4 regions of the Brevibacillus sp. AF8 genome follow, and region 2 is predicted to be linked to each of the others. Evidence: riboswitches for the same ligand, from Rfam matches in the RefSeq annotation. Region 2 holds a riboswitch; each other region holds the start of a gene.
The links. A riboswitch is a leader RNA that binds a small molecule or an ion and turns the genes downstream of it on or off. The one in region 2 is predicted to bind S-adenosylmethionine.

Region 1 (5,585 bases), on a different contig from region 2:
CGCGGCGAAGCAGCCCCCGTAAATCAATACCGCTGAAGCAATCGTGAGCCCCCATTTTTTCCAGAAAGGAGGCTTTTGGAAAATCGCCGCAAGAACCCCCACTAACACAGGAACGCCAAATAAGGGAATGAGCAAGTAATGCATCGAATACCTCCCGCACTTCATTGTCATTATTTTCTACGAATCATATTCCGAAAAGTCTTCAAAATACATGGCAAGCCATTTCGAAAAGGAGAGGGATCAGCAAGTGCAAACCACTCGTCGCCTATTTCGCTATCGGAACATGATGCCCCTTCTCTCTATCGTACTTTTCCTCTTCATCTTTCAGACGGTCCCTACCTACGCCCAGCCTTCCTATGCAAAATGGGGCAGACTCGCAATGCAGGAAACGATGAAGCGATATCCAAGCGCTCAAATTGTGGATTACCTGCATGTCGGACGAAAACAAAAAACGCCCACCACGTCGGAAGAGACGTTTAAGCTCTTGCTTCAAGAAAGCAATCGCAGGTGGGCGTTACTCGTTCATATTGAATTCGTGAATCAGACAGAAGAAGTCGTAAACATCTCCTATGAGGAGACCCGCTAGTCAGCGAGCTGTACCATCTCTTTCATCATGACATCCAGTTCCATGTTGGCTGCCATCCCGTACGCGCGACGCATGTTTCCATCTCCATCCACCAGGAACATGCGAGCCGTATGTGAATAAGAACCATCTGGCTCCTTAATGACCATCAGACCAAAATCCTTCGTCACTTTCTCTACAGCCTGAGCGTCCCCACGCAGGAACTTCCAGCCACTCTGATCTGCCTTGAACTTGGCTGCATACTCCTGCAAGACTTCCGGCGTATCGTTATCAGGGTCAAAAGAAATGGAAACAAACTCCACTTTGTCTCCGAACAGTCCCTTTTCCTTCAGCTGATCTTGCAGCTTGGCCATGTTGAACGTAGTCGCCGGACAAATATCCGGGCACTTGGTAAACATAAACTCTACCAATCGTACCTTGCCAGCACTTGAATGAAATGTGTAGGTTGTTCCGTCACTGTTGTCCAAGGTGAAGTCCGCGATCGGCTTCAACACTTCGATCTTCTCTTCTGTCATGTAATTATAACCAAATACTCCGATGATAGCCAAAAGGATAATACCAGCTAACACAGGAAACCAATGTTTTTTCATTGCAGATTCCTGCTGCAATTGTGCTCCTTCACTCACGGGTTGCTACCTCCCTGCTTGTCCCATGCGTGATGCCTCCTGATTACATACGGGAGGCATTCACACTGTTTCTATCACGTCTTACTGTTCCACTTCACCTGGCCATGCGAGCATGCCGCCAACCATATTTGCCACGTCGTATCCTTGTGCACTCAAATACTCTGTTGCTGTATTGCTTCTGGCACCACTGCGGCAAACCATCACAATCGGAATGTTCTTATCCAATTCATCAATGCGATGTGGCAAAAAGCCGAGCGGGATCAGCTTTGCCTCTTTAATGTGACCTGCATTCCACTCTTCCACTTCACGTACATCAATGACTTGCAGTTCCTCTTTGGCTTCCAGCTTTTCCAACAGCTCTTGTGGTGTAATTTCCTTTACTCCATGGCTCATCGCTATTTATCCTCCTATATGTACAATCAGATCAGTTGTAACCACCTCCATGATATCACACGCTTTTTTACTTTTCTAACGCGAAGAGCACTTGGCTTCACCATGCATCCATACTCCCCATTTTCTACCATTATCTCCTATTTCGCTGCGGCAATAGCCACACGGGATGTGAACAGCTTGAGACAAAACCGTTACAAATTAATGGCATGAGTGAACCACCTTCATTCATATATACATAAAAACCTCCCCGATAACTGTATATTTATCGTTGACAGCAAGGCTTTATTTTCATACAATTACGACAACAATTGTTTTCATCAAGAGCGGTGGAGGGACAGGCCCTACGAAGCCCGGCAACCAGCAGACTAGCTGCATGGTGCCAATTCCTGCAGAATCCAGTGATTCTGAGAGATGAACAAAAGCCCGTGCATGATGGAGCTTCTTCTTCTCAGGAGAATGCTCCGTTTTTTTATTTGCCGATTCCCCATAGTAAAAGGAGAGATGGACATGTCCGACCAACAACAATGGAAGCCAGAAACACTTGCGGTACACGGTGGACAGGAGGTTGACCCTGTAACAGGCTCGCGTGCTGTTCCGATCTATCAGACGACCTCCTATGTTTTCCGCGATACGGAGCATGCAGCCAACCTGTTTGGCTTAAAAGAGTTTGGGAACATCTATACACGTATCATGAATCCCACGCAGGATGTGTTTGAGAAGCGCGTTGCCTTACTTGAAGGTGGTGTTGGCGCACTCGCAACCGCATCCGGGCAAGCTGCCATCACATTCGCGATCTTAAATATTGCGCATGCAGGAGACGAGATCGTCGCTTCCAGCAGCCTCTACGGCGGTACCTACAACCTGTTCGCCCACACGCTTCCCCGCCTTGGAATCAAGGTTCATTTTGCAGATCAATCCAATCCGGAAAATTTCCGGTCCTATATCAATGAAAAGACAAAAGCCGTGTTTTGCGAGACAATCGGAAACCCGCGCATTGATGTCGCTGATATCGAGGCGATCGCCCATATTGCTCACGAAAATGGCGTGCCTTTGATCGTGGACAACACCTTTGCAACTCCGATTTTGTGCCGTCCTTTTGAGCACGGGGCCGATATCGTCGTGCACTCCACCACCAAATTCATCGGCGGCCACGGAACGGCAATTGGCGGTATCATTGTAGACTCTGGAAAATTCGACTGGAACAACGGAAAATTCCCAGGTCTGACTACACCAGACCCTAGCTATCATGGCGTCGTCTATACAGAAGCAGTCGGTCCGCTTGCCTATATTATCAAGGCCCGTGTTCAGCTCCAGCGCGATATCGGAGCAGCAGTCGCCCCGATCAACTCCTTCTTGTTCCTGCAAGGATTAGAAACTCTGCATCTGCGCATCGAGCGGCATAGCCAAAACGCCTTGGCAGTAGCCCAGTTTCTCGCCAATCACTCTGCCGTAGAGTGGGTGAGTTATCCGGGATTGGAGTCAGACTCCCAGCGTGAATTGGCACAAAAATATTTGCCAAAAGGTGCTGGCGCGATTCTGACCTTTGGCATTCGCGGCGGCGTTGAGGCAGGAAAAACATTGATCGAGTCAGTGAAGCTGTTCTCTCATCTCGCAAATGTCGGAGACTCCAAGTCACTCATCATTCACCCAGCCAGCACAACACATCAGCAGATGACGGAAGAAGAGCAGGCAGCAGCCGGAGTGACCCCGGGACTTATTCGCCTCTCCGTCGGCACAGAATCCATTGACGATATCATTTCCGATTTGGAGCAAGCCCTGCAGCGTGCGTTGCAATTATCCACGGTAGGTTAACCATACCTTTACAGAAAGAAGAATCACGTCATCTCTTTGGATAGAGATTTTGTGATTCTTCTTTTCCTTTTCTATTTTCGTTCGAAAAAGATTGAATTTAACATTCGGTATTTATAAAATACAATCATGCACAAATTTTGGAAGGATGATCACATGAAGATTTTGAACATTGGCAGTGAACGAACGACCTACCGGGTTGAGCTTTCGTATTCTCCTTTATTCGAAGCTGCCCTGGGAATCGCTGCCGCTACCTACGATCAATTGCATCACACGATGGAACACCCTCCTGCCTACTGGCGCCAACTGTTGGACGAGCTATCACCTTCTGTACGGCAAGAGGTTGAATATGCGAAGGAGCACAACACGTGGAAGACGCTTTTGCAACTGCTCGATCTTTGCCCTTTCGCTGATCTGGATTCCTTTCTCTCGTATGTCAGAGAGCTCTCAACAGAACAGCTCCGATACGAAGCCCTCCCTTATCTCGGTGAAAATATGCAGGAAGCACGGCGGAAGGCTGCACAAGGAAGCGAAGATGATTGCGCCGCTTTGCAGGAAGCGTGCCGTGCGCACCTCTTTTTTGAATCGTATATCGGCCATATTACTTCCGTTGATGCAGAAGAGCTGCGGGGCCATATTCTCCAATTGATGGAAGGCTGGTATACCACTCACATCAAGCCGCATGAGGAAGAAATCGTTCGCATGCTAGAACGGGATTGGTCGCAAAAGCAAAACAAGCTAGGAAAGCTCACCCCGGAAGCCTTGGTAGAGTATGCGACGGGTTCGAACTACCTCCCTGAGCCTGCCGTGACACGCGTCCTGCTGATTCCACAAGCGATCTATCGCCCGTGGACCGTACAGGCCGATGCTGTCGGGACGAAAATTTTTTATTACCCTGTGGCCGACGAAAATTTGCACGATGCTGTAGATCCTTATCAGCCACCCCCTTCACTGGTGCAAGCCTTAAAAGCACTCGGAGACGAGCACAGGCTACGCATGGTCAAATTGCTGGCGGAAAAGGACCTGAGTCTGCAAGAGATAACCGATCAACTCTCCATGGCGAAATCGACCGTGCACCATCACCTGTCCATGCTGCGGTCTGCCCATCTCGTTGAACAAGCAGGCTCCCGTTACAGACTACGCCGTCATACACTGGACAAGCTTCCCCTGATGTGGGATGACTTCCTGGACAGGAGCAACCCATGAACCAAACCGCGGTACAAGCCTCTGTCTGGCAGCAGCGTTCTTACCGTTGGATTCTTTTCGGTCAGCTCATTTCAGAACTCGGCGCCTCACTTGGTACCCTCGCCAATAGCTGGATAATCTATCAGGCAACAGGCTCACAAGGTGCGGTCGGACAGATGTGGCTTCTGTATTTTTTGCCGTCGCTCGCGATTCAGTTGGTAGCCGGGCCGTACATCGACCGATTCGATAAGAAGCGTGTCATGCTTTTTTCTCAATGGATGCGAGCTGCTGCGTTTTGTTTGTCCTTTGCAGTCATTACTTCCGGGACAGAATCGCTCTGGCCGCTGTATTTCACTGCTTTGATCAACGGTCTCGTCCAACCGCTGTATGTGCCAGCCAGTCAGTCGCTCCTCCCTACTCTGGTCAAAAGAGAGCAACTCCTCCAAGCCAATGCCTATTTGGATAGCGTCCTGCGAATTGCCTTGATTACGGGTCCGCCTTTGGCTGGGATTCTCGTGGCGAGTATTGGTGGTGAGGCCGTACTCGCATTGGTCGCGATCAGCTATGCGCTCAGCGGTTTCTTTCTGGTTCTTTGTCCAATCGCCCCAGCGGATACTGCCAACAAGAAGCAATCCTGGTTCGTCATGTTTAAGGCTGGTCTAGCGATTTTTTGGCAGAAACCCCTTCTGCTCTGGCTTGGCCTGTACTCAGCTCTCGTCCAATTCGCTGTCGGAGTCACACTCGTACTAAACCTGCCTTTTGTAGCCGGAGAGCTGCAAGGCACCTCGTTTCATGTAGGCTTGTTCTTGGCTGGCTATCCATTGGGATATTTCTTCGGCTCCTTGCTCGTCCCTCGCTTCCGTAGCAGCTTCGGACAGCCCCTGATCATGTTGGGATCACTGGTACTAGGTGGCTTGAGCTTTGTTGCAATAGGCTTTACCCATGACATCTGGCTCGCAATCACCATCGAACTACTGGCTGGTCTGTTT
Region 2 (5,585 bases):
CGCCCCACTCATTTCGTTCTTCCTCTTCATGCAGACTGTACGTATGGGACCCGATCGTAACCAGTCCCGAATGAATCATTTCGTTAACTTGTTGACGCGTAAGTGGTGGCGTCATATTCTCCCGTTTTCGGTCAGCTACATCTCTTAAGCGCCCCGCAATCGCGAAGTTCACTGAAGGGTAGCCGTATGTACGTAAGATCGGAAATGCTTCTTTGTAGTAACTCTCATACCCATCGTCAAACGTAATCAAAACAGCATTCTCAGTCGGTAAGGTACCCGTCTCCATAAATCGCAGGAACTCCTCCAACGAAATCGGATTCAGGTCGTTATCATGCAAAAATTTCATGTGTCGGGCAAATTGATCAGGAGCTATGACATACCGCTGATTCGATTGATCCGTGACATGATGGTACGTCAAAACCACAACCTGATTGTTATACCACTTTTTCGTTTGAACCGCTGCTTCTTCAATTGGTGTGACGTTTGGCTCAGCATTTTTTGTCTCACTTATGCTTATAGACGTATCCACTTGGGGAAAAGGTTGCACTTCTTGTTTATTCTTTTTTTCCAGAAAAGATTCGCCTAACAACCCAATAGCCACTGCAAAAAACAAAAAAGTAAGAAACACGATCAGGAAGAGCCTTCTGTTCGGCAAAAAAACCCCTCCTCTACTTCCTCACTAGGAGATTCGACACAGTCCTACAAATTCCTGTGCAACAATTGACCCAATAATTGGATGACTTTGCACCTAACATGAAAAAGAGCCCAGTAGCAATACCAGGCTCTTTTTATGTCATTCAGCAATATTACAGTTGAGCAGCCTCTTGCTTCAGAACTTCTGCTTTGTCTGTTTGCTCCCAAGGAACATTCAGGTCATTGCGTCCGAAGTGGCCATATGCAGCTGTTTGTTTGTAGATAGGACGACGCAGGTCGAGTTGCTTGATGATACCAGCAGGACGCAGGTCGAAGTGTTTGCGAACCAATTTCACCAGAGCTTCTTCGGAAATAGTACCTGTACCGAAAGTATCTACTGCGATGGAAACTGGCTGTGCTACACCAATTGCGTAAGCAACTTGTACTTCGCATTTGTCTGCGAGGCCAGCAGCCACAATGTTTTTCGCTACATAACGAGCTGCGTAAGCACCGGAACGGTCAACTTTTGTTGGATCTTTACCGGAGAACGCACCGCCGCCATGACGAGCATAACCGCCGTAAGTATCTACGATGATTTTGCGGCCAGTCAAGCCAGCATCCCCTTGTGGTCCGCCAATTACGAAACGGCCAGTTGGGTTGATGAAGTATTTGGTTTCAGCGTCCAACAGTTCAGCTGGAACAACTGGTTTGATTACGTGTTCAACCAGATCTTGCTTGATTTGCTCCAAAGTTGTTTCAGGAGCATGTTGGGTAGAGATAACGATTGTATCGATGCGAACTGGTTTGTCGCCATCGTACTCAACGGTTACTTGTGTTTTTCCGTCAGGACGGAGGTAAGCAAGTGTTCCGTTTTTACGCACTTCAGTCAGACGACGAGCCAATTGGTGGGACATGCTGATCGGAAGTGGCATCAGCTCAGGTGTTTCATTGCAAGCAAAACCAAACATCAAACCTTGGTCACCAGCACCAATAGCTTCGATCTCAGCGTCAGTCATTTTGCCTTCGCGCGCTTCCAACGCTTGGTCTACACCAAGTGCAATGTCAGCGGACTGCTCGCCAATTGCAGTAATAACACCGCAAGTGTCAGCGTCAAAACCGAATTTCGCACGGTCATAACCGATTTCACGAATGGTTTCACGAACGAGCTTTTGGATATCCACATAAGTGTTTGTAGTGATTTCACCTGCTACGAGAACCAAACCAGTAGTTACGGAAGTTTCGCAAGCTACGCGAGCGTTAGGATCTTTGGACAGGATCGCATCCAAGATGGAGTCGGAAATTTGGTCACAAATTTTATCCGGATGTCCTTCAGTTACAGATTCGGATGTAAACAGACGACGACCTTTTTGCAAAGCCATGAGAAAATACCTCCTTTGACCTCATACAAATAGTGTGGTAGCCGAGTCAGGATTTTATCTACGTAAACGCAAATAAAAAACCTTTTCCATTTTTTAGGAGGAAAAGGTTTGAGCGTTTTTTGCTTCCTTCATCCTCTTATCGGCCAGAACAGATGTCCGTTCTGCTGGTTAGCACCGCTCTAGATCGGTTGCCGGGCTTCATAGGGCCAGTCCCTCCGCCTGCTCTGGATAAGAGTATCCATTACGGATAATAGAATAATTGTTTTTTTCAGAGATGTCAATAGGAAAAATTTTACTTATAGTTGATAGGCCTTGGAAAGTACCACTACTACCTCGGCACGAGTTGCCCTTCCATTCGGTTTAAAGGAAGAACCGTACCCATTAACCCAATTTCTTGATGTCAAAGCCTCAATAGCAGGAGAAGCCCAGTGACTCGTTGGCACATCCTGATAATTGGAAGTACCACGGTTATACATCAACACATTACGTGCTCGCGCGATCATTACCGCCATCTCTGCACGCGATATCGGCTGATCCGGCTTCATTTCATTCTTCGGATACCCTTTCAAAATTCCCAATTGGTAGGCTACACCCAGGTTGTGATACGCCCAGTGCCGCTTTGGCATATCCCGGAAGGTCGTTTTTCCTGTATAGGTAGTCGCTACCTTGGAACCGGTCGCACGCATCGATTTAAGCAGCATGGTCGCAAACTCTGCACGGGTCACTGCCTGATTCGGCTTGAACGACGCATCATTAAATCCATTTACAATATCGCGTGAGCTGAGTCTGACGATCTCTGAGCGCGCCCAGTGGTCCGAAATATCGCGATAGCCGGCTATCAATTTTTGCTGCGTCACCGTGAGTCGGTACGATTCATATTTGAACGAAGTACCGCTATTAAGGCGCACATAATATTTTCCTGGCTGCAGACGCAAACCGATAATATCGTTTCCTCGATTAGACAGCTCCGCTACCTCATTCGTCGAAGCAATCGCATAGTTCATGTTTCGATCGCTGTAGAGCGCGAAACGAAAGCCGCTATCGACAGGAATGTATGGCGCTCGGAACGTCACATACGATTCACTATTCACAGTAAATTGGAACCAGTCGGAATCAGTAGCTGTCGGTATCGTCCCTGACATCACTGTCCCCCCGCTTAGCGGAGACGCTTTTTGGTAGGTGTCATTCGGCTCATTAAAATCTTTTTTTACTGGCGTGTATCCCAGATCCAGCTGATATTCGCCATTCACCGCATTGCGATTGTACTCACTCACACGGATGTAATACTTGCCTGGTGACACTTCTTTTTGAACGCGCTCTGTCGGATTATCTTTTGTTCCATTATCGTAGTTAGGGTCCCAGACAACCATCTTTTTTCCGACCTCTTGTTTACCGATACTCAGCAATAGATCGACACGCTTGTTATCAGGACTAACGGAGACATCCAAATGCCCGTATTCACGAACATAGTAGGAGAACCAATCCTGATCCCCTTCATCGTGAAAATTGCCTGTTACACTGATTTGGTTGCCTACGAGCGGCCTTGCCGTCTCTTGCGTATCGTTCGGTTCGTTACGGTCCGGATTGATGGTAAACTTACTCGTCAACACGTAAGTAAAAGCGTTGTTGACCCCTCCGTTACGCATTAACCGGATATTCATTTTTCCCGCTTTAACTGGGACCGTTATCGTATCCCCATTCCCGAAGTACTGCGTAATCGGCGGACGATTCTCTGGGTAAAAAGTAGCTGCCATCGCTGAAGAAATACCGGAAGTCACTGATGCTGTGAAGCTGACCTTCCCATCGTAAGGGATGTCCATCTTCAGCCAGTCTATCGTGTCTTTTGGTCCCAAATTTCCACGTATCTGAGACTCGATCGGGAACGCCTTAGCTGAGTAGGTCTGATTATTCGGCTCTAAAAAGTCATAGGATAAAGGCGTTCGAACTGCCTTGTCGACATTTAACAACCCGTAGCCCGTTTTCCGGTCCCATCCCTTTTCCCCTAAGTCGGTAGCCGTTTGATAAAGCAATTGTCTTACATCAAATGGACTTAGTTTGGGATGACGAGCTAGTATGAGCGCCGCTGCCCCCGCAACTTGTGGTGCCGCTGCTGAAGTCCCGCTAAAAGAACCGTATTTCCCCCCTAGCTTGGTCGTATAAACATTGAAACCAGGCGCTACCAGGTTAAGCTCAGGTCCCGTATTGCTTTGATACAGCACTTCATTGTTACTCCTCACAGCCCCTACCGCTATCACCGTGGGATAGGCTGCCGGAAAAGCCACTCGGCTACTCTCATTGCCACTAGCTGCAATCAGAACAGCTCCGCTTCTTTCCGCTCGTTGCACAGCATTCGCCAGCTCCTTGGAGTAGGACATACTGCTAAGAGACATCACAATGACTTTGGCGCCACGATCCAAGGCAGTATTAATACCCTTAGCAAGAGTCTGTACCGTAGTATCTCCATTTTTGGCCAAAACTTTAATCGGCAAAATCTTCGCATTCCACAAGACACCGGATACACCAATGCTGTTATTCCCACTGGCAGCCAGTACACCCGTTACTTCTGTTCCATGTCCGTTATCGTCCTGGGCCGATCTCCCGGGATTGACCAGATTCACACCCGGCAGAAGGTTGTCCTTCAAATCAGGATGCTTATAATCTGCACCAGAGTCGAGCACCGCGATGATAATCTGTTCATTACTATTTACGACTGACCAGGCTTGCTGAGCTCTAATCTGATTCAAGTGAAGCTGGTTACTCAAATAGTAGTCATTCGATGCTGGTGGTGCTGCAGCATAAATTGTTTGGTGGTTTGCCATCATTAGCGCGACACTTATCGCAGTCGCTACTGTTATGTTCACTGATTTTTTCATGTAAAACAGTCCTTCCTTCTCTCCCCTGCAAAATCAGCAGTCTAAAAGGAATTCAGGTATTTATCTTCTCGTCCTAGCATAGCGGATGAAAAGGGAGACACGCAACCCTGATTAGCCAATATTTGGAACGTTATAACAGTACAAAACCCTTTTCACCATGGGCAAAAAGGGTTTTCTCCTTACTGTAACAAACCTTTATTGTCTTCCACTTCAGGTGCTACCTGAGCTTTTTCTTTTTTTCTTTGCTGAGCTTTTGGAATAAAAGCAGTCAGTTCCGCCAGATTTACCTCTTCCTTTTTAATGGAGGAGAACGGAATATCAAATGCCCATACACGATGGCTATTTGCTTCTACCTTCATGTTTTCCAAGGTGAAGTGTACACGTGCAACGGTATCGCCATCCTTATCATGAACGATAATCGGTACTTCGGTAAACTCCAGACGTTTTGCCAGACCGTTGCGGAAAGCAACGATGACTTTCAGGCCGTTATCTTCACCTGGCTTGATGTCGAGAACTTGCAAATCTACTTCGCCCTCTACAATCGGAGCCTTCTCTGCTGCCTGCTGCATGTATTGCTTGGACTCATCTGCACTCAGACCCAAATTAAAGTTTTGATTCTCTTCTACTTCGTGCTTTTTCGGCTTGATATAGGTCAGCTTCAGAGGAACCTCTTTTTCAGGAATACGGTCGAACTCATCCC
Region 3 (5,585 bases), on a different contig from region 2:
TCGCGGATTTTCTCAATGTGGCGCTCCAGATCAAAGCGGGACAACAGCTCATACAGCGCGTACTGGTCGATTGTGCTCGACTGCAAATCCACTGCTTGCTTCGCCTTCACCATCATTTGAATCACGCGGGTATCTCCAATGGCCCATCCGGTACGCAAGCCTGGCGCGACAATTTTGGAGAAGGTACTAGTGTACACCACACAGGAATCGGTCGGATGCTCATCCAGTGAGAAAATCGAACGGTACGGAGCTTCCCCATCGAATTGGATCTCTCCATATGGATCGTCTTCCAGGATGAGAATGTTTTGCGCCTTGCATTGACGAAGCAAGCCTAGACGACGTTCAAGGCTCCATACCTTTCCTGTTGGGTTGGCAAAGGTAGGAATGACATACACCATTTTCGGGCGATACTGGGCAATTTTTTTCGCCAGATCGTCCAAATCCATCCCATTGGCATCACCGTCTACGGGAATCGCTTTGATTCCCCGGAATTGGAACAGCTGAACGGCTGCCAAATAGGTAGGGTTTTCGACGAGAACGACATCGCCTTCGTCTAAATATACACGGCACAACAAGTCAACTGCTTGCTGAGAGCCAGTAGTGATGATCATATTATCTGCACCGACGTTCATATGCTTTTGCTTCATACGGGATGCAATCCACTCACGAAGCGGCAAGTATCCATCGGTCAATCCGTACTGAAGAGCTTTTGCCCCTTGTTCGAATGCGCGATTAAACGCTTCGCGCATCTCTGCGATTGGAAAAGAATCCTCTGCTGGCAGTCCACCTGCGAGCGAGAGCACTTGATTGCCTTGAGTCAGCTTCAAGATTTCCCGGACAGCCGAGGAGGATAGTGCTTCAACAGATTTTGAAAACGAGTACTCCATCTTCCGTTCCCCCTTGATTTTGCTTATCCTTGTTTTATCACTGTCAACAGCGTAAGTCCAATCCTTGCTAGCTATGAGCAGATAGGTTTTGACTATGTCGAGCGGTTGTTCAACCATTAGTCTTGACACACTCCATGCAAAAAACCCCTCCTCGTATCAAACGAAAAGGGGTCCATATGTATCGCTATATCTAGGCGATGCGGAACACACGTGGTTTTTCTGTATGTGGGAGGAAAGAGAGGTCGACATGATTGGACGCTTCTTCCATACCGATATCGCTTGCCAACAGCAATGCCTCTTCCTGGAAGGTCGGCGTACAGCTACCTTCATTCAGCTCACAGAGTCGCTTCAATCGCTTCAGTCTCTCTGCTGATTTTTCTATTCTCATGCATTCGTTCGTCAGCTCACATACGTTGACGTGACGAGCATCAGCGATCATGCTAATATCATTCACATGGACAATCAGTCTTTTGCCTTCTTCTGTAACAAATCCGATCGAGCAAAAATGCGCACCTGACATTTCCAAACGAGTGAGAACAGCATTGGCGTAAACTTCTCCCGTCCGCAAGCGAATCTGGCCTGCTTCAATGGCTCCGCCGATTTTTCTCTCGTTGGCGATCACCGTATACATATCCGTGTAACCGTTAATCTGATAGCGCATGGTACCCTCCCGCTCTCGCTGAGACTAATTATCATTAACAACAATGACATCGTATAATGAAAATCATTATCTGTCAATAATGAGAATGATTTTTATTCTAAAAGGAAAAAGCCACACTCCATTTATACGGTAGTGTGGCCAAATTGCCTCGCTTTTATTTTGTTTTCGTAAATAACCCCAGCCGCTCAATCCGCTGGACCGCTTCCGCAAGACGCTCTTCGTTGGATAACAAAGCCGCTCGCACATAGCCCTCACCTGTGGGGCCAAAGCCATTTCCCGGCGCTACGACGACATGCGCTTTTTCCAAAAGCAGGTCAGAGAACTCCACGGATGTGAAGCCGCTTGGAACAGGAAGCCAAGCAAAAAACGAACCTTGAGATGGTGGCGCCTGCCAGCCAATCCGATGCAGATTGGAATACAAGGCATTACGGCGGCTTTCGTAGACAGCGACGAGATCGCGGACGCACTGCTGCGAATCCGTCATCGCTTTGGCTGCTGCCATCTGTACCGCTCCGAACAGGCTGACGAAGTAATGGTCCTGAATGAGGTTAATCAGACGAACCAGCTCGCGATTTCCTACCATGGCACCCACACGCCAACCTGCCATATTGTACGTTTTGGACAAGGTATAAAATTCTACGCCTACTTCTTTTGCACCCGGAACCTGCATGAAGCTGACCGGCTTTTTCCCGTCATAGCTAATCGCCCCGTAAGCGAAGTCGTGGCAGACGACGATTTCATGTTTTCGGGCAAAACGAATAGTTTCTTCATAAAACTCAAGTGGTGCGTTGACTGCTGTCGGATTGTTCGGATAGTTGAGAAACATCAGTTTCGCTCGATCCAAATCAGCTTGGGAGAGCTGGCTGTAGTCGGGCAAGAAATCATTTTCCGCCTTCAACGGCATCATGGCCATCCGTCCGCCTACGACCGCAACCCCCGACCAATAATCCGGATAGCCTGGGTCTGGAACTAGTGCAACATCGCCTGCGTTCATGAGGACTTGGCAAATCTCTACGAGTCCGGTTTTGCTACCGAACAAAATCGCTACTTCTTCCTCTGGATCGAGGTCCACATCAAATTCTTGCTTATACCAATGAGCCACTGCCTGCTTCAGTTCCACGCGTCCCTGAAAAGGCGGATATTTGTGATGGAGTGGTTGTGCCGCTTGCATCTGTAATTCTTCAATAATGTGCGGCGGTGTCGGCAAATCGGGATTGCCCTGCCCCAGGTTAATGACGTCATGGCCTTGCGCAATGACCTTGTTTACTTTTGCCACCAGGGTCGCAAAAAACTGGGTAGGGAGTCGATCAATCATATCGGAGGGTTGAATGCGCATCTTTGTTCCATTCCTTTCTTGGGCCCAATACAGTAAAACCCCCTTTTTCCATACAGAAAAAGGGGGAGATCAGCTTGGTCACGTCCTTATCTGTCAGGAAAAAATCCTGCTGGAATTGGCACAGCATCTGTCCATCACATGGAACAGATCCGCTGCCGGGCTTCATAGGGCCAGTCCCTCCACCTCTCTGAATAAGTCAAACACACGGAATATACTGTTTTTTCGTCTATATCATACTACTTGAGCACGTAAACCGTGTCAAGATGCTTGGTTCTGTACCGGCATTTGATGCCTTCTTTTCTGAAAAGAGCTGTGGAAGGCAAAGAAGGCGACAGACAACAAACACAAGCCTGCCATCACGAACAATAGTCCCTGCGCGTGAATGGATTGGAAAATGAATGCGCCAAGCAGTGGACCGAGCATCCGCCCAGCCGATCCAGTCCCTGCAATCAGCCCTTGGATAAAGCCTTCTCGTCCCTCAGGCGTAAATTGTGCAGCTACTGCCGGCACCGCTGGCCACACGAGCATTTCGCCCAGCGTCATGATGAACATGCCTGCCACAAAGCCTGCATAAACCGTTGACTGAGACAAAATCAACATCGACAAGGCAAAAATATAAGCGCCCAAGAGCATTTGTGCTTTTAGCGTACGAGCAAAGCGTCGAATGACCCACGCAATCAATGGCTGACCAAACAGGATCAAACCGCCGTTCAGCGTCCACAACAGACTGTATTGACGGAGGGAAATGCCCAGGGTTTGCATATAGGTCGACAGCACCGTCGTCCATTGGACATAGACAATCCAGCTAATTAACAGCCCCCCGCATAATAGCAGCAATGCGCCCCATACCACTTTTGTCTCTTGTTGTGGTTGTCGCAGCACATCACCAGCTACTTGCTCAGGCATGCTTTGTCCAGTCGTCGCGTTTTCGCGTTGTTGTTCCACCATTTTTAGCTGACGCGGCAAAATGAGCATGAACATCGCGAGGACGATCACTTGAGAGATGGCATTACCGAAAAACGTCCAGGCAAACGATACACTTGCCAAGAAGCCGCCCAATGCAGACCCGGCAGCTACCCCCACATTGAGGGAGACATAAATCAGATTGATTCCTTTACGTCCTCCGTCCGGCCATAAAACGACGGCCAATGCATTCATCACAGGAGAAAGTGTCCCGTAAAACAGTCCATTCAACAGAAGCAAGACAACATAAATCGTAAAATCTTGCGTTACACCTAATCCGATCGAAATCAGGATAACACCGATGGAACCTACAATAATAGTGCGCATTTTGCCCCAGCGGTCAAACATCATCCCGCCAACAATACTTCCGATCAAAAATGCGCCTTGATTTAAAAGCAACAAGAAGCCGGCTACAGTCAGCGGCTTTCCGAGATGATTGTGAATATAGATCGTGACTAGCGGCCAAATACACGCCATTCCGGTAGAAAAAATGACGGCAGCAATCGCCAATAAACGAATGCTGCTCGGATAGGATTCCCATTTTTGCCTCATGGCTTACTTCTCTCCCCGATGGAAATCGCCGCTTTTTCCGCCTGTTTTGGATTGCAAACTGGTCGGACCGATTATCATTGCTTTATCCATGGCTTTGCACATGTCATACACCGTCAAAGCCGCTACGCTGACAGCGGTCAACGCCTCCATCTCGACGCCAGTTTTCCCTGTCGTCTTCACGGTTCCTGTAATCGCAAGCGTCGTTTCATCTACAAATGCAAATTGTATGTCGATGCCAGTCAATGGCAGCGGATGACACATCGGGATAATTTCCCACGTCTTTTTGGCAGCCATGACACCTGCTACCTGCGCAACTGCGAGTACATCGCCCTTTTCGATTCGACCTTCGCGGATTCGGGCGAGTGTTTCGGGTTTCATGCTGATTTGGCTCTCGGCTACAGCCACCCGTTTTGTGACGTCCTTCTCGGATACGTCTACCATCCGCGCTCGATTTTGTTCATTAAAATGTGTTAATTGATCTGTCATACTAGAATCGTTCCTCCTCTATCTCCTCCTACCTTACTCCCGCCGCTGGATAAAAGCAATGGGAATGTAGAAGACATTGTTTCGTTATCTTGCTCATCCACTCCTAAAAACGTACGAAGAACAGGTGCTGGAGGTATACTGTGCGTACACAGTTCAAAGGAGGCGTATGGAAATGGAAATGAGGAAGAATCAGACGGTACATTGGTCCATACTTGTGCATGGTGATTGGACCATTTATCTAGCTGCAACGGCTGCCGGGCTTTGTTATGTCGGCTCGGTCAACCAGCCTTTTGCTGAATTGGAAGCTTGGGTTAAAAAACATCACCCACAAAGTTCGCTGGTGCAAGACGATCTATGGCTAAAGCCTTTTGCAACAGAACTGATGGAGTATTTGCAGGGAACGCGCGAGCATTTTTCCATGGATTTCGACCTGTCTGGAACGCCTTTTCAGCTCGCTGTCTGGGAGGCACTGCGCCAAATCCCATACGGTCAAACGGTATCGTACACCGACATTGCAACCATTATTGAAAAGCCTGCTGCTGTTCGTGCTGTCGGTGCAGCAATCGGTGCCAATCCGGTTCTCATTACAGTACCCTGCCACCGCGTCGTCGGTAAAAACGGTTCACTGACTGGCTATCGTGGAGGACTGCCCATGAAGACAACTCTGCTTGATCTGGAGAAAAAGACAAATCGGGGTGTG
Region 4 (5,585 bases), on a different contig from region 2:
CTCTACCGGAAAAAAGCCTGCCTGCAAGCATTCCGGGGTCGTGATCAATTTTCCGCCGATCGGTTTGGCTAAAAATAACGCATTGCAGAGGCTTTTCCTCACATTTTGAAAAATACCGCAAAATTTCGTCACTTCAATCTCTAAACCGCACTCTTCCTTCGTCTCTCGAATGGCTGCCTCCTTGAGAGATTCGCCCTCTTCTACTTTTCCACCGGGCATTTCCCATCCTCTGCGCGGACCCTTGATCAATAAAATCTCCTGACGCTCATTAATAACAATCGCTGCTGCGGAAATCGTATGCCGAGGTGATCCCATATGTACGCCTCCCTTTTTTAAACGACTACTCCAGCGCTGCCAGAAAGTAAGATCCTCCACCAATCTTATACTCGCTATTCTTGCATGCTCCTGCGAGCTTCGCAAAAAACGGTCTTTGCCCGCGATTTTTCCATGCCGTCTGCGCCAATCCCTCCTCAGTCGGTTGGCAAAGCACTACATTTCCCCCCGGAAGTTCAAATGCTTGGCAGATAGCCCCCAGTTTTTTATCGTGGAATACTTCGCTCTTCTCCCACCCAAACCAGCTTTGCCAACGGGCTGTCGCTTCTTCCAGATCCTTTACTGCATAGCCTACTGACTGGAGATGAGCTGCACCGTTCGGATGTGCGGCAATCATACCGCGATTCGTCAAATCTTCTCTTCTCTCTTCATCCGTTTGCGACCATTCAATGAGAAATGGCGGGAGAAGAGCACTATCTGTATCCTCGAGAAACAACATCCGCCACCGAAGCGTCGTACCATCATCACGCGTACGATTTCCCGCAACAGGTCCAGTAACCTGCAAGCCTTGGCTTCGCAGGCGCTCTGCCCACGCATCCATCTCGTTGGTCCGAAGCGCAATCTGACCGAATCCTTCCCCCTTTGCTTCATCCTCGATACATTGACGTACGAGCGGATTCTCTGATTGTCGAGCAAGCTCCTGGTGTTCAACCGCCAAAAATTCAACATAAGAAAGCCCGAAATAACTAAGGCTATTCCATGTCCCCCAAGACGCATGACGCCCTCCAGCTACCGCATGAAAACCCGCTTGGCAAAATTGTTCCGCTGCTTCCTGTGGAGTCCGATGTACAAAATGAACCAAATGATCAAAAGTTAATCGCACCTTTTTTCGCCCCTTTTTCGTATTACTTATAGGATATCAAACTTCATTTATGTAAGGATAGAAAGACAAGGGGGAAAAATGAACGAGAACAGATCAAGCCGGATACATGCTCGGCGCAAGCGCTCACGCAGAAAATGGGTACGTATGGGAAAGAACACGCTCCTATTTAGCTTGTTGGCCATCTTCGTCGTCGGAACCTACTACCTATTCCAAATTGCCATGGATGGAGAACATGCCAACCCGAACACACAGCCTACTCCTGACAATACCGCGAACCAAAAGACTTCTGTGCAGCTCACCTTTGTCGGTGACATCATGATGTCAGGAAATGTTGAGAAAACCTTACTCGCAAACAGCTATGACTACCCATATAAACATGTAAGCTCGCTCTTTTTGCAAGATGATATCACCATTGCCAATTTGGAGACGCCTATCACCGTCACAGGTGTTGCCGCTCAAAACAAGGAGTATGTCTACAAATCATCGCCACTTGCTGTTCCTGCCATGAAAAACGCGGGGATTGATGTGGTGAATCTCGCCAATAACCACTCCATGGACCAAGGGGTTCCAGGATTGTTGGATACTTTTGACGCTTTGGACGAAAACCGGATTGAATACGTCGGCGCCGGTAAAGATGCCAGCCGTGCCTATTCACCTGTATTCATAGAAAAGAACGGCATCAAGATCGCGATTCTCGGCTTCAGCAGGGTCATTCCCGAAACGAGCTGGTTTGCAGGAGATTCCCAGCCAGGTATGGCCGCTTCCTATGATCCTACACTGGCAGTGAAAGCGATCCAGGATGCGAACAGCCAAGCTGATCTCGTCGTGGTGATTGCACACTGGGGCAAGGAACGCTCCGACTATCCTGTCGATCATCAAAAAGAGCTGTCCCGTGCCTACATCGATGCTGGTGCAGATTTGATTGTCGGCGGTCATCCCCACGTACTTCAAGGCTTTGAACGATACAACGACAAATGGATTGCGTACAGTCTTGGCAATTTCATTTTTACACGGTCAAACGAACCCAAGACTTGGGAAACGATGGTCCTGCAAGCAAGCTGTACGAAAAGCGGCGATTGTGAACTGACGATGCTTCCGTTTCACGCAGAATTGGGACAAGCCGTACCCATGAATGAAAGCAATGGCGCTGCCCTGCTAAAACGCATCGAATCCATTTCTGAGAGTGTCGACATTCAAAGTGACGGGCGTGTGCAGCCACGTGCTAAAGCAGTGGAGACTGCCCCCTGACAAAAGAAGCCGTGTTTCCAGATACCTAGAAATACGGCTTTTCTTCATATGATTCCTCTTCCTTACGCAGATTCAAGAACAGGGAAGCAGCGCACTTCTAAGCCAAAATCATTTTTCAACAAAGACTCATGCTCTTCACTGATTCCTGTCACGATCAAGCCTGCGCGCAAGACGCCACCCAAATCGAATTGGACTTTTAGCTTATGTACGTTCACTCCTGCCTGCTGAAGGAAATGCAAGACTCGGTCTGGCGTCGCAGTATGACATGAGCCCTCAAGATAACACAGGACGTGTTCTGCCGAGTCCGATGTAGCTCCAGCTTTGTCAGCCGTTTTTTCTTTCCAGGTAGGATGCGGCGTGAATGGCTGTGTCAATAAATAGGCCAAATCCTCCACGACTGCACTTGCTGTAGGAAGCTCTCCCGCCCCTCTTCCTGTAAACAGCAAGTCTCCCACGATGTTGCCGGATAGCTGGACAGCATTAAATGCGTCGTGGATTTGCGCCAACGGATGGCTCAGCGGAAGCATGGTTGGTTCAACAGATAGGCGAATTCCTTTCTCAGCTTGATAGGCCTGTGCGATCAGCTTGATCCGATACCCCAGCTCGCTTGCAATCCGAATGTGACCTGCTGACAAATCTGCAATTCCTTTACGAACAACATCCGCTAAAGGCAGCGATTCTCCGTAAACAAGCTGTGCCAAGATATACAATTTGTACATAGCATCGAAGCCTTCTACATCCGAACGAGGGTCTGCTTCCGCATAGCCCAGCTCCTGCGCTTGCTTGAGCACCTCCTGATATGAGAGCTGCTCTGCTTCCATTTTCGTCAAGATGAAGTTCGTTGTTCCGTTGAGAATACCGCGAACACCTTGGATATCATTCGTGCGAAGGAACTGCCTCAGCACACTCAAGATCGGGATGCCCCCTGCCACACTCGCTTCATAGGCAAGATGCACTTGATGCTGATTTGCCAAATCGACTAGCTCTGTTCCTTTTTTCGCCAGGAGCTCTTTGTTGGCAGTTACCACATGGCAGCCCTTTTTGATCAAAGCACGAACGTAGTCATAGGTAGGTTCTACACCACCCATGACCTCCACCACGATATCCACATCGCTTCTCAATACATCCTCAAAATCTGTTGTCAATAAAGCCGGGTCGACATGAACCGCCCGCTCTTTTTCCGAGTCACGCACCAATGCCTTGACGATTTCAATTCGTTTACCCAGACGAGTAGCCAGCTTCTCCTGTTGCGAGCGAATCGTTTTGATTACGCCTCCACCCACTGTCCCCAATCCCAATAATCCTACGCGTACCACTTCTGCACTCATTCTAACCACCCCATACCCCGAATTTTGGATAAAAAGAAAAAGCCATCTTCGATAAGAAGAAGGCTTGTAAGTAGCTAATGCTCCCCCTCCTTATCTCCCAGGACGTATATGTCCTGCAGGAATTGGCACCTTGTCACAAAATATGCGTGACGGTTGCCGGGCTTCATCGGGCCAGTCCCTCCACCTCTCTGGATAAAGAAAATATGAAATTAAAAAACCTTCTTCGCTAAGAAGAAGGTTCATCTACCAATGGAGTAACCCGCTTCTTATCTTTCGAGACGAAACGTCTCGCAGGAATTGGCACCTTGTCGCTATATGCAACGGTTGCCGGGCTTCATCGGGCCAGACCCTCCACCTCTCTGGATAAGAACCATTTATGCTGTTGAGCTTTATTCTAAGAAATTCCAAGGCAAGCGTCAACAAAATTCTTTCTTTTCTGATTGCAAGCTGATTTTGGCAAAGCTTTCAGTTGTAGGTGAACAGGCTTTCTACCTCTTCCATACTGCAGCAAGTGCAATGAAACACGCCCTCGTGGCAGTCCTCAGGCAGCTCCTTTTCCTCAACATATCCGCACCATTGGCAAATAAAAACTTGAATCATCATACGCCCTCCTCTTCTTTTATCCTGCCCAAAATAAAAAAAGCATTTTCCGCTCGACCGTGACGATCGTTAGAAAATGCCAGAAAAGGAGGGACGTACTTGTCCACTCGCTGTTTTTCGCAAGCCATCTCTAACACCTCCCTATCTCCCGTAGGTCTATCAGTGTTGTCGAAACAGGCAGGTCTCCTGACTATGGGTTCATCGTCTAGCGTCGCCTTCCCCGTCTATTTGGATAGACCAGTGGCTTGTTGGACGCTGACTCCCCTCTTACAGTGGCGGGACCGTGTCGGATTTGCACCGAGCTTCCCTATTATCCTTGGGGCGAATTGGTAACGCCCTAAGGAACCTGTTTCCACCTATGAAATTGTCTTTTCTTGCTACTCTCCTCAGTTATTTTTCCGTGTATTGCGAACCTTGTTCGTGGGCCAGTTGCCATTCCTTCCCCAAATACCGCTCTTTCAAAATGGTAGTGTGGTGAGCTTCATGTCCAGCAATCACGTAGGCCAATGTCTTTGCAGATAGTTTGTTTCCGTTGGCAAGTCCTGTACGCGTCCATGCTTCCGGAGAGATTCCGCGGACCTGCGCGATGGTGGAAGCACGAACAGCCTTGTACTCTTCCAATAAATCTGAGAGGTCTCTTAGTTGAAAGCCCCCGTGTTCAACAAAAGCATTCTCATCAAAACCGACGAGGGGTGTCTGATCTCCTCTCGCAATTCTCAACAAGCGATAGCTCATGATGCGTTCTGTATCGATGAGATGACCCAAAACCTCTTTTACCGTCCATTTGCCTGGTGCATACCGATAATCAATTTGCTCGGGCGCAAGTGAGGAAAATAATGCGACTTGCCTCTCTCCTTGTTGTGTGAGGATCGTTTGCAGCTCCCCCTCCGGTACAAGTCCAATATAATAGTCAAAATAAGCAGCGTATTCATCCCGCTCTGGTCGTCTGAGCATACGTTTCCCACTCCTCGTCATTCAGTTTCGATAGACAAATTGCTATGTAAACCTTCAAACAATAGGACCCTTGCCGGGGCTGCATCGGTGCCAATCAGCTTGAGTGGGGCAGCTACCAGAAAGTACTCGCCTGGTGGGACCTCTGCTAGCCGCAAGCCTTCTATGACAATGACTCCCGCTGCAAACAGCTTTTTATGTGTGGGGTGACCCTCCTGGCTACGTTCGATTCCAAGTGCATCAGTGCCAATGCCCCGCACCCCCAGCTCACTTACATATTCTGCACCTTCCTCTGACAGAAA

Region 1: another riboswitch for S-adenosylmethionine. It lies ahead of KB186_RS19085 (homocysteine synthase); the one in region 2 lies ahead of metK (methionine adenosyltransferase).
Region 3: another riboswitch for S-adenosylmethionine. It lies ahead of KB186_RS14185 (pyridoxal phosphate-dependent aminotransferase); the one in region 2 lies ahead of metK (methionine adenosyltransferase).
Region 4: another riboswitch for S-adenosylmethionine. It lies ahead of KB186_RS07200 (homoserine dehydrogenase); the one in region 2 lies ahead of metK (methionine adenosyltransferase).

Annotation. Positions count from the first base shown of each region.
Region 1 covers NZ_JAGQDN010000015.1:110,990-116,574, reverse strand. Annotated here, with positions in the region: gene KB186_RS19105 (hypothetical protein) at 1-144, opposite strand, end outside; gene KB186_RS19100 (YqzG/YhdC family protein) at 248-586, shown strand; gene KB186_RS19095 (SCO family protein) at 583-1,209, opposite strand; gene KB186_RS19090 (rhodanese-like domain-containing protein) at 1,291-1,602, opposite strand; SAM riboswitch class I at 1,914-2,020, shown strand; gene KB186_RS19085 (homocysteine synthase) at 2,110-3,414, shown strand; gene KB186_RS19080 (ArsR/SmtB family transcription factor) at 3,568-4,617, shown strand; gene KB186_RS19075 (MFS transporter) at 4,614-5,585, shown strand, end outside.
Region 2 covers NZ_JAGQDN010000025.1:84,280-89,864, forward strand. Annotated here, with positions in the region: gene KB186_RS24805 (polysaccharide deacetylase family protein) at 1-655, opposite strand, end outside; gene metK (methionine adenosyltransferase) at 807-2,012, opposite strand; SAM riboswitch class I at 2,146-2,247, opposite strand; gene KB186_RS24815 (S8 family peptidase) at 2,309-4,885, opposite strand; gene KB186_RS24820 (SLAP domain-containing protein) at 5,065-5,585, opposite strand, start outside.
Region 3 covers NZ_JAGQDN010000009.1:138,737-144,321, reverse strand. Annotated here, with positions in the region: gene KB186_RS14195 (aminotransferase-like domain-containing protein) at 1-887, opposite strand, end outside; gene KB186_RS14190 (hypothetical protein) at 1,078-1,548, opposite strand; gene KB186_RS14185 (pyridoxal phosphate-dependent aminotransferase) at 1,703-2,884, opposite strand; SAM riboswitch class I at 2,968-3,082, opposite strand; gene KB186_RS14180 (MFS transporter) at 3,143-4,399, opposite strand; gene moaC (cyclic pyranopterin monophosphate synthase MoaC) at 4,403-4,885, opposite strand; gene KB186_RS14170 (methylated-DNA--[protein]-cysteine S-methyltransferase) at 5,058-5,585, shown strand, end outside.
Region 4 covers NZ_JAGQDN010000003.1:182,883-188,467, forward strand. Annotated here, with positions in the region: gene KB186_RS07185 (NUDIX hydrolase) at 1-315, opposite strand, end outside; gene KB186_RS07190 (VOC family protein) at 341-1,156, opposite strand; gene KB186_RS07195 (CapA family protein) at 1,235-2,404, shown strand; gene KB186_RS07200 (homoserine dehydrogenase) at 2,467-3,732, opposite strand; SAM riboswitch class I at 3,820-3,931, opposite strand; SAM riboswitch class I at 3,996-4,102, opposite strand; gene KB186_RS07205 (hypothetical protein) at 4,198-4,335, opposite strand; cobalamin riboswitch at 4,492-4,697, opposite strand; gene KB186_RS07210 (DinB family protein) at 4,723-5,286, opposite strand; gene KB186_RS07215 (cyclase family protein) at 5,304-5,585, opposite strand, start outside.